Regions from separate parts of the Micromonospora sp. NBC_01796 genome, predicted to be linked through region 2. Evidence: predicted binding sites of a transcription regulator. Region 2 holds the regulator's gene; the other holds the start of a gene.
What was found. Region 2 encodes HspR, which represses chaperone genes until heat shock. Its sites were predicted from a motif close to TTGAGTNNNNNNNACTCAA; they were not measured.
Positions count from the first base shown of each region.

Region 1: a site for HspR is predicted at 4,681-4,699, ahead of lon (endopeptidase La). Genes of this name have one in related genera too.

Region 1 is NZ_CP109078.1:7,936,245-7,943,213, forward strand. It holds gene abc-f (ribosomal protection-like ABC-F family protein) at 1-72, opposite strand, end outside; gene OIE47_RS35250 (alpha/beta fold hydrolase) at 290-1,081, opposite strand; gene OIE47_RS35255 (hypothetical protein) at 1,074-1,343, opposite strand; gene OIE47_RS35260 (hypothetical protein) at 1,340-1,579, opposite strand; gene OIE47_RS35265 (helix-turn-helix transcriptional regulator) at 1,720-1,932, shown strand; gene lon (endopeptidase La) at 2,316-4,658, opposite strand; gene OIE47_RS35275 (excalibur calcium-binding domain-containing protein) at 4,832-5,425, shown strand; gene OIE47_RS35280 (ABC transporter substrate-binding protein) at 5,619-6,581, shown strand; gene OIE47_RS35285 (aromatic ring-hydroxylating dioxygenase subunit alpha) at 6,646-6,969, shown strand, end outside.
Region 2 is NZ_CP109078.1:3,132,934-3,139,902, reverse strand. It holds gene clpB (ATP-dependent chaperone ClpB) at 1-1,364, opposite strand, end outside; gene OIE47_RS14480 (cation:proton antiporter regulatory subunit) at 1,546-2,046, shown strand; gene OIE47_RS14475 (cation:proton antiporter) at 2,053-3,270, shown strand; gene OIE47_RS14470 (hypothetical protein) at 3,442-3,873, shown strand; gene OIE47_RS14465 (hypothetical protein) at 3,964-4,251, opposite strand; gene OIE47_RS14460 (heat shock protein transcriptional repressor HspR) at 4,588-5,028, opposite strand; gene dnaJ (molecular chaperone DnaJ) at 5,055-6,260, opposite strand; gene grpE (nucleotide exchange factor GrpE) at 6,355-6,969, opposite strand, start outside.

The DNA.
Region 1 (6,969 bases), 3.8 Mb from region 2:
GTCCTGGAAGACCGGGGTGTCGTCGGGCCAGGAGAAGGAAAGGTTCGAGCAGACGATGAACGCATCGGACATGCGAGTGCCTTAGATGGTGATGCGGGCGTACCGGGGCCGCCCGGCGGGGAAACGGGGAAGGATCGAACGACAAAATGGCCACGTCGGCGCTGCTGGGCGCCCACCGGTGGCCGATCACTTCCGGGTATCACCCGGAGATGTCGTCGTCACCCACCATGTCTTCGTCTCCCTGGTTCCTGATCACTCGTAGGCCACTCTACCAGCCGGGGAGCTCCGCTCAGGGCGTGAGCGGTTGCCCGGCGACAGGGGCCGGTGCCGGGGCGAGCAGCCCGGACACCCTGAGCGGGTCCTCGACGTGGGCGTTGTGGCCGAGGCCGGGCAGGGTCACCGCCGAGGGCGACAGCACGGCCAACTGTTCCGCGGTGACCATCGGGTCGTGCTCTCCCCTGGCCAGCACCACCCGACCACGGGCCGCCGCGAGCAGGCCGGGCAGGTCGGGCTCACCCACCCCGAAGGCGGCGGGATCCAGCGCCAGTCGCCACCGCCCGTCCTGCGCCACCACCCCGGTCGAGATCGCCGGATCGTCCGGCGGCAGCAGACCGGCCAGCCCGGAGACCTTCAGGTGACGGTCGGCCGCCGCCTCGTACGAGTCGAACCAGGTGACCGGGCGTCGGGCGAGCGCACCGGCCCGGGCCAGTTCGTCGGCGCTCCACCGCACCTTGATGCCCAACCCGATCGCGGTCCGGACCCGTACGCCGAACCAGCCGCTGGCCAGGGCGAGTGCCAGCACCCCGCCGAGCGAGTGCCCGAGCACCACCACCGGCCGGTCCCGGTCGAGCAGGTCGGCGAGACCGCCGGCCAGGGCGCCGAAGGTGTAACGCGGCAACGGCTTCGCACCGCCGTGGCCGGGCAGGTCCGGCGCCAGCCAGCGGTCCGGCCAGTGCTCGTCGAGGTAGGGGCGCCACCGGTCCCAGACCGCGCCGGTCGCGCCGAGCCCGTGCACCAGCAGCAGCGTCGGCGCCTCACCGTTCTCGCCCGGGTCGCGCTGGTCCAGCCGTACGTCACCCATGCGCGGCAGTGTGCCATCCGCCCTCCCCCGCCGCCCGCTGCCGCTCTTCCCGCAGCATGGCGGCCACGGTGGGAGGTTGAGACTCCAGGGCGAGTCGCAGATTGCCGACCATGATCCCCGGCGCCCGCTCGAACCGGCGGGGCTCCTGAATGAGCTGTCGAACCAACAGCAGCCGCTGCCGACTGGCGAGCAGTTCGGCGTCCACCCGTCTCAGGGTCTGCTCCAACGTCGTTATCCGCTGCTGCATCTCGGCCACGTTCACGTGGCGTCCTTCGCAGCGCGCTCAGCTCGCTCCGATTCCCGGATGAGCATGGCCAGCGACTGCGGGCCGCAGTTCAACGCCAACCGCACCATCCCCGGCACCGAGTTGACGGACTCGGCCAGTCGCTTCGGGTGCTCGATGATCAGCCGGATGATGGCCAACCGCTGCCGGGCGATCAGCAGTTCCTCCGACACCTCCCGGTGCGATTTTTCAAGCCTCTCCAACTCGGTCTTCATGGCTGGTCCTCCCGCCCGGCCGCCCCCAGCGGGCTGCCGTCCTGTCATGGTGCGACTACACCTACTGAGGTGTCAAGATGGGCAGTCCCGCATGGGCAGCGCCCAAACGGGTACTCCCGATCATGCATACTCTGCCGGGCATGGCTGAGGTCCCTGGTCCGCTCGTCGGTCCATACGAGATCCAGCAGATGCTTGGCGTCGGCCGGACCCGCTTTAAGCAGATCGCCCTGCGGCCCAGCTTCCCGGAGCCGTTCCAGCGGCTCCACGGCATGCAGGTGTGGCTACGGGCCGACATTGAAGCGTGGATCGCCGAATACCGCCCGCAGCAGGCAGCCAGCGAGGACGACGAGTAGCCGGGGCGATGCGCGCCCCGTCGCCCCGTCGTCACGCCGGAAGCCCTGCCCCGGTATTGACTGCACGCCCGGACACGGCAGAGCCGCGCGGAACGACAGGCCTCCGTCTGGAACGTATGACGCGGCAGACTCGTACATCATCAAAGATGTAGATACATCAAAGAAGATGTACGTCCAGATCGAGAGTGCCTGCCCCGGCGACGGAGGCATGCTCGCCGTCAGGGTGTCACGGCCGCCCTCGGCGCCGACGGTCGCCCGCTACTGAGCGGCATCGCGTCATAGCCCCTCCCCGGCCGCAGCCCCGCAGCAAAGACGGCGAGGGCGCCCCACCGAAGTGGAGCGCCCTCGCATCGATCGCCCGGGACCATGGGCGATCTCAGGTGTTACGCCACCGCGAGCGCCGGACCGTCCAGCGTCTGCGCGTCTTCGACCTCCTCGGCCGGCCGCAGGGCCAGCGCGAGTACGTCCGCCACGTCGGCCAGGGTGTGCACGGTCAGCGCCTCGCGCACCTCGGTCGGCAGGTCGTCCAGGTCCGGCTCGTTGCGCGCCGGGATGATGACCTCGGTGAGGCCGGCCCGGTGTGCGGCGAGCAGCTTCTGCTTCACCCCACCGATCGGCAGCACCCGACCGGCCAGGGTGACCTCACCGGTCATCCCGAACTCCGGGTGTACCGGCCGACCGGAGGCCAGCGAGGCCAACGCGGTGACCATGGTGATGCCGGCACTGGGGCCGTCCTTGGGCACCGCACCCGCCGGTACGTGCAGGTGGATCCGGCGTCCGGCCAGCGCGTTCGGGTCGAGCCCGAACTTGCGGCCGTTCGAGCGCAGGTACGACAGGGCGATCTGCGCCGACTCCTTCATCACGTCGCCGAGTTGGCCGGTCAGGGTCAGCCCCGGCTCGCCCTCCATGCTGGTCGCCTCGATGAAGAGGACGTCACCACCGGCACCGGTCACCGCCAGACCCGTCGCCACGCCCGGTACGGCGGTGCGCTCGGCCGACTCCGGGGTGAACCGGGGTCGTCCCAGGTAGGTCTTGAGGTTGTCGGTGTCGACCCGTACCGGTTCGTCGGTCGTGGCCAGCGCGACCGCGACCTTGCGCAGGATCCGGGCCAGGGCCCGCTCCAGTTGCCGTACCCCCGCCTCGCGGGTGTACTCGGCCGCGACCTGGCCCAGGGCCTCGTCGCTGACGCTGAACTCCTCGGCGGTCAGGCCGGCCCGCTCGAGCTGCCGGGGCAGCAGGTGGTCACGGGCGATGGCGACCTTCTCCTCCTCGGTGTAGCCGTCGAGCGTGACCAGTTCCATCCGGTCCAGCAGCGGGCCGGGGATGGAGTCGACCACGTTGGCGGTGGCCAGGAAGAGCACGTCCGAGAGGTCGAGGTCGACCTCCAGGTAGTGGTCCCGGAAGGTGTGGTTCTGGGCCGGGTCGAGGACCTCGAGCAGGGCGGCGGCCGGGTCACCGGCGTAGCCCGCGGAGATCTTGTCGACCTCGTCCAGGAGCACGACCGGGTTCATCGAACCCGCCTCGCGCAGTGCCCGAACGATCCGGCCGGGCAGCGCACCGACGTAGGTGCGCCGGTGACCCCGGATCTCCGCCTCGTCACGGATTCCACCGAGCGAGACCCGGACGAACTTGCGGCCGAGCGCACGGGCGACGGACTCGCCGAGGCTGGTCTTGCCCACTCCGGGCGGACCGGCCAGGGCGAGCACCGCACCGGAGCCACGGCCACCGACCACCTGCAGGTTGCGGGCGGCCCGACGGTTGCGCACCGCCAGGTACTCCAGGATCCGGTCCTTCACGTCGCTCAGTCCGGCGTGGTCGGCGTCGAGCACCTCACGGGCCGCGGCCAGGTCGGTGTTGTCGTCGGTCCGGGTCGTCCAGGGCATTTCCAGTACGGTGTCCAGCCAGGTCCGGATCCAGCCGGCCTCCGGGGAGGCGTCACTGGCCCGTTCCAGCCGACCGACCTCGCGCATGGCCGCTTCGCGTACCTTGTCGGGCAGGTCGGCGGACTCGACCCGGGACCGGTAGTCGGCCGAGCCGTCCGGCTCGTCCTCGCCCAGTTCCTTGCGGATCGCGGCGAGCTGCTGGCGGAGCAGGAACTCGCGCTGGGACTTCTCCAGACCCTCCCGTACCTCCGAGTTGATCTGCTCGGTGACCTCCTGCTCCGCGACGTGGTCGCGGACCCAGCCGACGAGCAGTTCCAGTCGGGTGGTCACGTCGGGCGCGGAGAGCAGTTCGGTCTTCTGGGCCAGGGTGAGCCACGAGGCGTACCCGGAGGAGTCGGCGAGCTCGGACAGGTCGGTCATCCGCTCGAGGGCGTCGATGACCTGCCAGGCGCCGCGCTCCTGGAGCAGCGACGTGGTGAGGGCCTTGTACTCGCGGGCGAGTTCCTTGGCCTTGCCGGTCGGCGCGGGCTCGTCGAGCTCGGTCGCCTCGACCCAGAGCGCCGCTCCCGGTCCGGGCACGCCGGAGCCGATCCGGGCCCTGGACATGCCACGGACCACGGCAGCAGGCTCACCGCTGGGCAGCCGACCGACCTTCTCAATCAGGGCGATAACGCCCATGGAGCCATATTCCCCGTCCACCCGGGGCACCGCAAGAACTTTCTTGTCACCCGCCGCGCGAGCGGCGTCGACGGCAGCCTGGGTGCTCGGGTCGAGGGTCACCGGGATGACCATCCCGGGCAGCAGGACTGCGTCGGTCAGGGGCAGAACCGGAAGAGTTGCCATCGAACACCTGCCATCGTTTGAGTTGAGCCTGTACGACTCAAGTAACAAACCGTGCCCCGTGTTCCGCGTTGTGGCGCAGGCCACATCCGGGCCGGCGACGACCGGTCTGATCGTTCCCGGACGCCTCGACAGCCATCGGCCGGCTTCGCTGAGCGCACCTGTAACCTGCTCTGGTGAGCCAGCCGCCCCTCGACAACCAGCGGCAGGAACCCCGCGCGTTCGCGTACGGGCGAGGTAACCAGGCGGCGGGCCGCTACCGCTCGGCGGTCCCCCGCCCGGCGGACCCCTCGCCCACCGCCGCCGCACCTGTCCGGATCGGCGCCAACCGCCGACGCATCTGGCTCCTCGCGTTGCTGCTGGTCCTGACGTTGGGGGTGGGAGCGGCCACGTTGAGCGCCGTATTCGCCGGTCAGACCCCGACCGCGCTGGCACCGGACGGTGCCGCCAGGGCGCCGGTGCAGGTCGCGCCGCCGGCACCCCCCACACCCCGGACGACAACCCGACCGACCACCCCCGCACCGCCGACCCAGCCCCGGACCAAGACCGGAACCACCCGGAGCGCGACCGTGGCCACCACCTCGCCCATCGCTCAACCCGTCGTCGCACCGACCCCGGAGCCCGGCCAGGGCGGCGCCGTCGTCGTCTACCGGAACTGCAACCAGGCCCGCCGGGCGGGTGTCACGCCGCTGCACCGGGGCGATCCCGGCTACTCGGCCAAGCTGGACCGGGACGGCGACGGCATCGCCTGCGAGAAGAACAGGGACTGAGCCGGCCCGTACGGCATCGGCCCGGCCACCGGACGGTGCAACGCCGGTCGACGATCCGCTGCCCAGCGGCTCCGATCGGCTGTTTGTTGACCGCCCGTCCGACCGTCTCTAGGGTCCATAGAGGAATCCATCTTCACGATTCGCACGGGGTTGGCCGGAAGCTACGTGTTTTCGGCCGGATCGGGAGCACCAGATGCGTAGGAAACTTGCCGTTGTCCTGGCCGCCGCCATGTTGCTCACCGCCTGCGGCGGTGGTGGAGACGGCGAGAGCACCGACAGCGGGGCCGGGGACCAGGCCACGAAGATCACCGTCGGGGTGATTCCGATCCTGGACGTGGCACCGATCTACCTGGGCGTCCAAAAGGGATTCTTCGCCGACCGCAAGCTCGAGGTCAAGCTCGAACTGGCCCAGGGCGGTGCCGCCATCGTCCCGGCCGTACTCTCCGGCCAGTTCCAGTTCGGGTTCAGCAACAACACCTCGCTGCTGCTCGCACAGACCCGCGGGCTCCCCCTCAAGATCGTGGCACCGGGTCCCTCCTCCACCGGCACCCCGGGCAAGGACTTCGCCGGGGTGGTCGTGCCGGAGAGCAGCCCGATCAAGTCGAGCGCCGACCTGTCCGGCAAGTCCGTGGCCATCAACACCCTCAACAACATCAGCGACACCGTCGTACGCGAGGCGGTCCGCAAGGCCGGCGGCGACCCCAAGACGGTGAAGTTCGTCGAGCTGCCGTTCCCGGACATGCCGGCAGCGGTGGCAAACGGTCGGGTCGACGCCGCGTTCATCGTCGAGCCCTTCCTGACCATCGCCCGCAACCAGAAGGGCCGGGACATCTCCTCGGCCTACGCGGAGGCGACCCCGAACCTCTCGGTGGCCACGTACTTCACCTCGGAGGCTCTGCTCAAGTCCGACCCGGACCTGGTCCGGGCGTTCACCGACGCGATGGTGGAGTCGCAGGCGTACGCCTCGGCCCACCCGGACGAGACCCGTCAGGTCCTGTCCACGTACACCTCGATCGGGGCCGAGATCATCCCCACCCTGACGCTGCCCTCCTTCCCCGCGGAGATCAACCGGCAGTCCATCCAGGCGCTGGCCGACCTGGCCCTGCGCGACGGCCTGGTCACGAAGGCGCCGCAGGTGGACGCGCTCTTCCAGTAACCCGGAACGGAACCGTTCCCCGTCGCGCAGCCCGCGCGGCGGGGCGGTGGGAAGGAGACCGGAGATGGAGTTCGTCAGGAACCAGTGGTACGTCGCGGCCTACGGCAGCGAGATCGGGCGGGACCTGTTCTCCCGTACGGTCTGCGGAGAGTCGATCCTGTTCTGGCGTACCGAGGCCGGTGCGGTGGTCGCGATGACCGACCGGTGTGTGCACCGCCGCTTCCCGCTGTCCCAACCGCCGAGCCACCTGGTCGGTGACACCGTGGTCTGCGGTTACCACGGCTTCACGTACGGGGCGGACGGGATCTGTGTGGCGGTGCCGGGTCAGACCCGGGTGCCCCGGGCGGCGAGGCTGGGCTCGTACCCGGTCAAGGAGCAGGACTCCTTC
Region 2 (6,969 bases):
TCGCGCTTGTCGGCCAGTTCCTTGCGCAGCCGGGTCAGGCGCTCGGCGGAGGCGGCGTCCGGCTCCTTGGCCAGCGCCATCTCCTCGATCTCGAGGCGGCGGACCGCACGCTCGATCTCGTCCACCTCGACCGGCCGGGAGTCGATCTCCATCCGGAGCCGGGAGGCGGACTCGTCGACCAGGTCGATCGCCTTGTCGGGCAGGAAGCGCTCGGTGATGTACCGGTCGGAGAGCGACGCGGCGGCGACCAGTGCGGCGTCGGTGATCCGTACGCCGTGGTGCACCTCGTACCGTTCCTTGAGCCCGCGCAGGATCCCGATGGTGTCCTCGACGGTCGGCTCGCCGACCAGCACCGGCTGGAACCGGCGCTCCAGCGCCGGGTCCTTCTCGATGTGCTCGCGGTACTCGTCGAGCGTGGTCGCGCCGACCATCCGCAGCTCACCACGGGCCAGCATCGGCTTGAGCATGTTGCCGGCGTCCATCGAGCCCTCGCCCTTGCCTGCGCCGACCACGGTGTGCAGCTCGTCCAGGAAGGTGATCACCTGGCCGTCGGAGCCCTTGATCTCCTCCAGCACCGACTTGAGCCGTTCCTCGAACTGGCCCCGGTACTGCGCCCCGGCCACCATCGCGCCCAGGTCGAGCGAGACCAGCTTCTTGTCCCGCAGCGACTCGGGTACGTCACCGGCGACGATCCGCTGGGCCAGGCCCTCGACGATCGCGGTCTTGCCGACGCCGGGCTCGCCGATGAGGACCGGGTTGTTCTTGGTACGCCGGGAGAGCACCTGGATCACCCGGCGGATCTCCGAGTCCCGCCCGATCACCGGGTCGATCTTGCCGGCGCGGGCGCTGGCGGTCAGGTCGACGCCGTACTTCTCCAGCGCCTGGTAGGTCTGCTCGGGGTCGGCCGTGGTCACCCGGCGGTCCCCGCCCCGTACGGTCGGGAACGCCGCGACCAGGTCGTCCTCGGTGACACCGGCGGCCTTGAGCGCCTGCGCCACCACCCCACCCACCCGGGCCAGGCCGGCGAGGAGGTGCTCGGTCGAGGTGTACTCGTCGCCGAGCGGTCGGGCGATCTGTTCGGCCGCGCCGATGGCGTTGGCGAACTCCCGGGACAGGCTGGGTTCGGCGACACTGGCGCCACGGGCGGCGGGCAGGTTCTCCACCGCTCGGGCGGCGGCCCGACGGATGTCCGCCGGGTTGGCGCCCACGGCGCGCAGCAGGCCGCCGGCGGTCGAGCCACCGGTGTCCAGCAGCGACAACAGCAGGTGCCACGGTTCGACGGTGGCGTGGCCGCGCTGGTTGGCGATGGCGACCGCGCCGGTGATGACTTCGCGGCTCTTGGTGGTGAGGCGTTCGGCGTTCATGGGCTCCCCTGGATCGGCGTGTCCACTGGTGACGACACAACCAGAGTTGAGTCTATTCCGCTCAACTCTACGCTGTGACGTCGATCACTCCAGAAACGGGATTCCGGCCACCAACCCGACCGTGATCAGCACACTTCCGGTCGCTCGCGGCTGTGTGAAGGCACACGGTAGCGTTGCTGCCGTGCGAGTACGCGTAGAACAGACCGCCCTGCCCGGGATCGGCGTGCGTCACGACATGGTGACCACGTCCGGGCGCCGGCTCGGGGTGGTCACCCATCGAAACGGTCGACGCGACCTGGTCTTCTACGACCGGGACGATCCCGACGCCTGCACGGCGGACATCCCGCTGACCGACGACGAGGCGGAGGCACTGGCCGACATCCTCGGCGCCTCGCTGATGTTGGGTCAGCTCTCCGGGCTGCGCCAGCAGGCCGCCGGACTGCTCACCGAGCAGATCTCCATCCCGGCGGGGTCACCGTACGTCGGGCGGAAACTGGGCGACACCAAGGCTCGCACCCGGACCAGCGCCTCGATCGTGGCAGTGCTGCGCGAGCGCGAGGTCATCGCCTCCCCCGACCCCTCGTTCCGCTTCGAAGCCGGCGATGTGGTGGTCGTGGTCGGTACCCGCAGGGGTCTCGACGGCGTCACCGCGATCCTCGCCGACAGCGATCCGGACGGCTGATCGCGGATGCATGATCAGACTGTCCTGCTCGTCGAAGTCGGCGCGCTGCTGCTCGGGCTCGGCCTGCTCGGTCGGTTGAGCCGCCGGATCGGGCTCTCCCCGATCCCGCTCTACCTGCTGGCCGGCCTGGCCTTCGGCCACGGCGGCATCCTGCCGCTCTCCGCCAGCGAGGAGTTCTTCGCCGTCGGTGCCGAGATCGGCGTGATCCTCCTGCTGGTCATGCTGGGCCTGGAATACTCGGCCAGCGAACTTGTCGGCAACCTCCGCTCGGCCGCCCCCGCCGGTCTGATCGACGGGCTGCTCAACGCGCTCCCCGGCGCCGCGTTCGCGCTGCTGCTCGGCTGGGGCTGGCTCTCGGCCGTGGTGCTCGCCGGGATCACCTGGGTCTCGTCGTCCGGCGTGATCGCCAAGGTCCTGGCCGACCTGGGTCGCCTCGGTAACCGGGAAACCCCGGTCATCCTGTCGATCCTGGTCATCGAGGACCTCGCGATGGCGCTCTACCTGCCGCTGGTGACCGCCCTGCTGGCCGGCATCGGGCTCTTCGGCGGGGCGCAGGCGCTGGCCATCGCGGTCGCCACGGTCATTGTGGTGCTGGTCGTCGCGATCAAGTACGGGCACATCATCTCCCGGATGTTCGCACCACAGGATCCGGAGGCGCTGCTGCTCGGCGTACTCGGGCTGACCCTGCTGGTCGCGGGCCTCGCGGCCGGGCTGAAGGTCTCGGCGGCGGTCGGCGCCTTCCTGGTCGGCATCGCGCTCTCCGGGCCGGTCGCACACCACGCGACCGAACTGCTCTCGCCGCTGCGGGACCTCTTCGCCGCCGTCTTCTTCGTCTTCTTCGGGCTGGCCACCGACCCCGCCGACATGCCGCCGGTGCTGCTGCCGGCGCTGGGGCTGGCCGTCGTCACGATGGGCACGAAGGTGCTAACCGGCTACCTGGCCGCCCGCCGCGTCGGGATCGCCCTACCGGGCCGATGGCGTACGGGACTCGCACTCATGCCACGCGGCGAGTTCTCGATCGTCATCGCCGGACTGGCGGTCACCGCCACCGGCGCCGGGGTGGTGATCGAACCGCAACTCGCCCCGCTCGCCACGGCGTACGTGCTTATCACCGTGGTCAGCGGTCCGATGCTGGCCCGGCTGCCGGACATGCGCTGGTTCAAGGACTGGTTGCGACGCAAGGCTCAGGCGTCGGCACTCAAGCCGGCACCGGCAGTCGACTGAATCGCCCCGGTACGGGGGACTCTCCGTACTTTTGACGTAACGGCTTGATGAAATGGCACGTCAGGGTTCTTCCCCAGATCGGCGGCGGCACGCTACCGTGTCGCCGCAGCAGGTGGTGGTGTGCGCGGGACGCTGAGTGTCCCGCGCTCGCGAGAGCGGAAGGTCGGCCCGGTGAGCGTGCAGCAGACCGCGTTCCAAGGCTTCTCCAACCCGGTGGACCCGTCTCCCACCGAGTTGCGTGCCTGGGCTTACCAGCCCGATTCCGTGCCCCTGCAATCCATGCCACAGGACTGGGACCTGCTGGTCTCCGGTGACCGGCTGATCACCACCCTGTTCGACCTGGCGATGGACCGGTCCTGCCCGGCCCGCCGGTTCGCCCTGCACTGCCTCTACATCTACGCGGCCGACGGCATCCGGACGAAGTTCCGTGCCCACCCCAAACGGCGGCTGCGCAAGCTGGTCGAGCAGGCCGAGCAGGGCGGCGACGAGCAGATGCAGGTCTGGGCGCACAACAGTCGGGTGCTGCTGGCCAAGCCGGAGCTGTTCAACTACCACGACTGGTGCGAGGGCGGCCTGGTCCGCCAGAACCGCCGCCTCGCCTGAGCGAGCGACAGCCTCTGACAGTTGCGGCCCGGAGCGGCCGGCAGCCCCCGTTGATCCTGCCGGCCACCCCGGGTCGGACTCGGGCCCCGGTCAGACGCGGGCGCGGAACACGGCAACCGTCGCGCCGACGGCGATGCTGAGGACCGGCAGAATCGCCAGGACACCCAGGTCGACCAGCGCCCAACTCCCCGTCGACCAGGCTCCCATCGCCACCAGGTCGCTCGCGGCACTGCCGACGACGACGTAGAAGAAGGCGAGACCGAACGAGATCGTGACCCGCTCGTCCACGATGGACCAGAGGATCGCGGCTACCGCGAGCGCCTGCCAGACCGTACGGCCGGCGGTCTGGAACGTCGGTCCTGCGCGACCGTCCCGCACCCCTGGAGCGTGACCGACACCACCGGCACCAGCAGCAGGAGATGCAGCGACCCCAGTCCCAGCCCCAGCCCCAGCCCCAGCCCCAGCCCCAGCCCCGCGACGATCTTGCAGTTGTGGTGGTTTACGAATGCGGATGAAACGCGCGAATTGGGGCGCCACAACTGCAAGATCGTCGCGGAGGGTGGGGGTGGGGGCGGAGGGCGGGGGAAGGCGGTACGGGTCGGGACCCCCCGTGGATCCCGGCCCGTGCCGGCATCCTCAAGGTAGGGCAACGCCCCGCACTTCCGGGGGGAAATGCGGGGCGTGGTGGTATCCGAACGGCTCGAACGGGTCGGGTCAGCGGGGACGGGGGCGCCAGACGACCAGGGCGGTCGAGACCTGGTTGGTCGGTACGAGGTCGCGGCGCGGGAACGGGCCACTGGCCGCCGCGGCCTCCAGCTCGGCGACCCGCCGGTACGCGTGCTCCAGCTCGGCTTCCATCTGGGCCATCCGCTGCTGCAACTCGTCGACCAACTGCTCCAGGCCGATGATCCGCTTGATGCCGGCGAGGTTGACCCCGTCGTCCTGACTGAGTCGCTGCACCTCACGCAGCAGGGCGACGTCGCGCACGCTGTAGCGCCGCCCACCGCCGGCCGCCCGGCCGGGCTGGACCAGCCCCATCCGGTCGTACTGGCGCAGCGTCTGGGGGTGCATTCCCGCCATCCGCGCCGCCACCGAGATCATCAACACCTTGGCATCGGACGACGTCTCGACCGAGATGATGAATTCCTCAGTCATCGCCACTCACCTCCGCATCACGACCGCTAGTTAACTCGACGCACCCGGGCGTCGAGATGTTCCCGACCGGCCGGAGGAGTCTGCTTGGCGAACAATTCCAATGCTTCACGGGCCTCCGGCGAGACCTGCGCCGGCACCGTGACCTCGACCGTCACCAGCAGATCGCCGGCCTGGCCGTCGCGGCGGGCGACACCCTTGCCCCGGGCCCGCAGGGTCCGGCCGCTCGGTGTGCCCGGCGGCACCCGCAGGGTCACCGCACCGTCCATCGTGGGCAGCCGCAGGTCGGTGCCGAGCACCGCCTCGGCGATGGTGATCGGGACGGTCAGTGTGAGGTCGTCACCGCTGCGCCCGAACAGCTCGTCGTTGCGTACCTTGACCAGCACGTAGAGGTCACCGGCGGAGCCGCCGCGCTCGCCCGGCTCACCGCGCCCGGCAAGCCGGATCCGCTGGCCGTCGGCCACCCCACCCGGGAACCGTACGTTCAGGGTGCGGGTCTTGGTCACCCCGCCGGTGCCGAGGCACTCGGGGCACTTCTCCTCCACCACCGTGCCGACGCCCTGACACTCGCGGCACGGCTCGGAGAAGCTGAACGAGCCCTGGTTGCGGGTGACCACACCGGCACCGTGGCACTGCGGGCAGGCCCTCGGCTGGGTGCCGGGCTTGGCGCCGTCGCCGTGGCAGGTGTCGCAGACGCCCGGCGCGCGCAGGGTCAGGGGCAGGGTGACCCCGCGTACGGCGTCGTTGAAGTCGAGTACGACCTCGGCCTCGACGTCGCGCCCCCGAGCCGGGCCACGGGCCCGTGGCGGCGCACCGGCGGCACCGCCACCGGAGAAGATCGAGCTGAACAGGTCGGAGAACCCGGCACCGCCGAACCGACGGTCCCCGGCACCGCCGGCACCCGCCTGACCGGCGTTGCCGAACAGGTCCGACACGTCGAACGGGTAACCGCCGGCGCTCGGCTGGCCGCTGCGGGCGTTGCGTCGGAACGCACCCGAGCCGAACAGCGAGCGCATCTCGTCGTACTCCCGGCGTTTGCGCTCGTCGGAGAGGACGTCGTACGCCTCGGAGACGGTCTTGAACCGCTCCTCAGCCTGCGGGTCGCCCGGGTTGTGGTCCGGGTGCGACTCGCGGGCGAGCTTGCGGTACGCCTTCTTGATCTCATCGGAGGAGGCGGACTTACCCACACCCAGCGCGGCGTAGAAGTCCTTCTCCAGCCAGTCCTTGGAACTCATCTGTCGTCCACCCCCTTCCTCGCGTCGTGATCGGGGCGTACCGCGTCCGCCGCAGCGGCCCCCGGTACGCCCCGATCATGACAGTCGAATCCAACTACTCCGGATCGGCGACGGCGACCAGGGCGGGCCGCAGCAGCCGCTCGCCGAGCTGGTAACCGCGACGCATGACCTCGACGCAGGTGGGCTCGGTGACCTCGGCCGAGGTCTGGTGCGCCACCGCCTCGTGCCGGGTCGGGTCGAACGGGTCGCCCTTCTCCCCGAAGGGGGTCAGGCCGAACCTGGTCAGTGCCGTGTTGAGCTGCTCGGCCACGGTGCCGAACGGCCCGACCAGGTCGCCGTGCTCGCGTGCCCGGTCCAGGTCGTCCAGTACGGGCAGCAGCGCGGTCAGCACCTGTCCGGTGGTCTGCTCGGCTGCCACCCCCCGGTCCCGGTCCACCCGCTTGCGGTAGTTGGCGTACTCCGCCGACACCCGCTGGAGGTCCCGGGTCCGCTCGTCGAGCTCGCCGCGCAGTGCCTCCAACTCGGCACCGAGCGGGCCGGGTGCGCCGCTGACCGGCTTTGCCGGGGCGTCCACCACCGCGCCCTCCGGCCCGGTCGGCTGATCCAGCTTCGGCCCTCGGGCCTTACCGTCGGCGAGCTCGACCTCGACCTCGGCGTCCTCGACCAACTCGTCCAGGATCGGGGTGTCCGACTCGCCCACCAGTTCCTC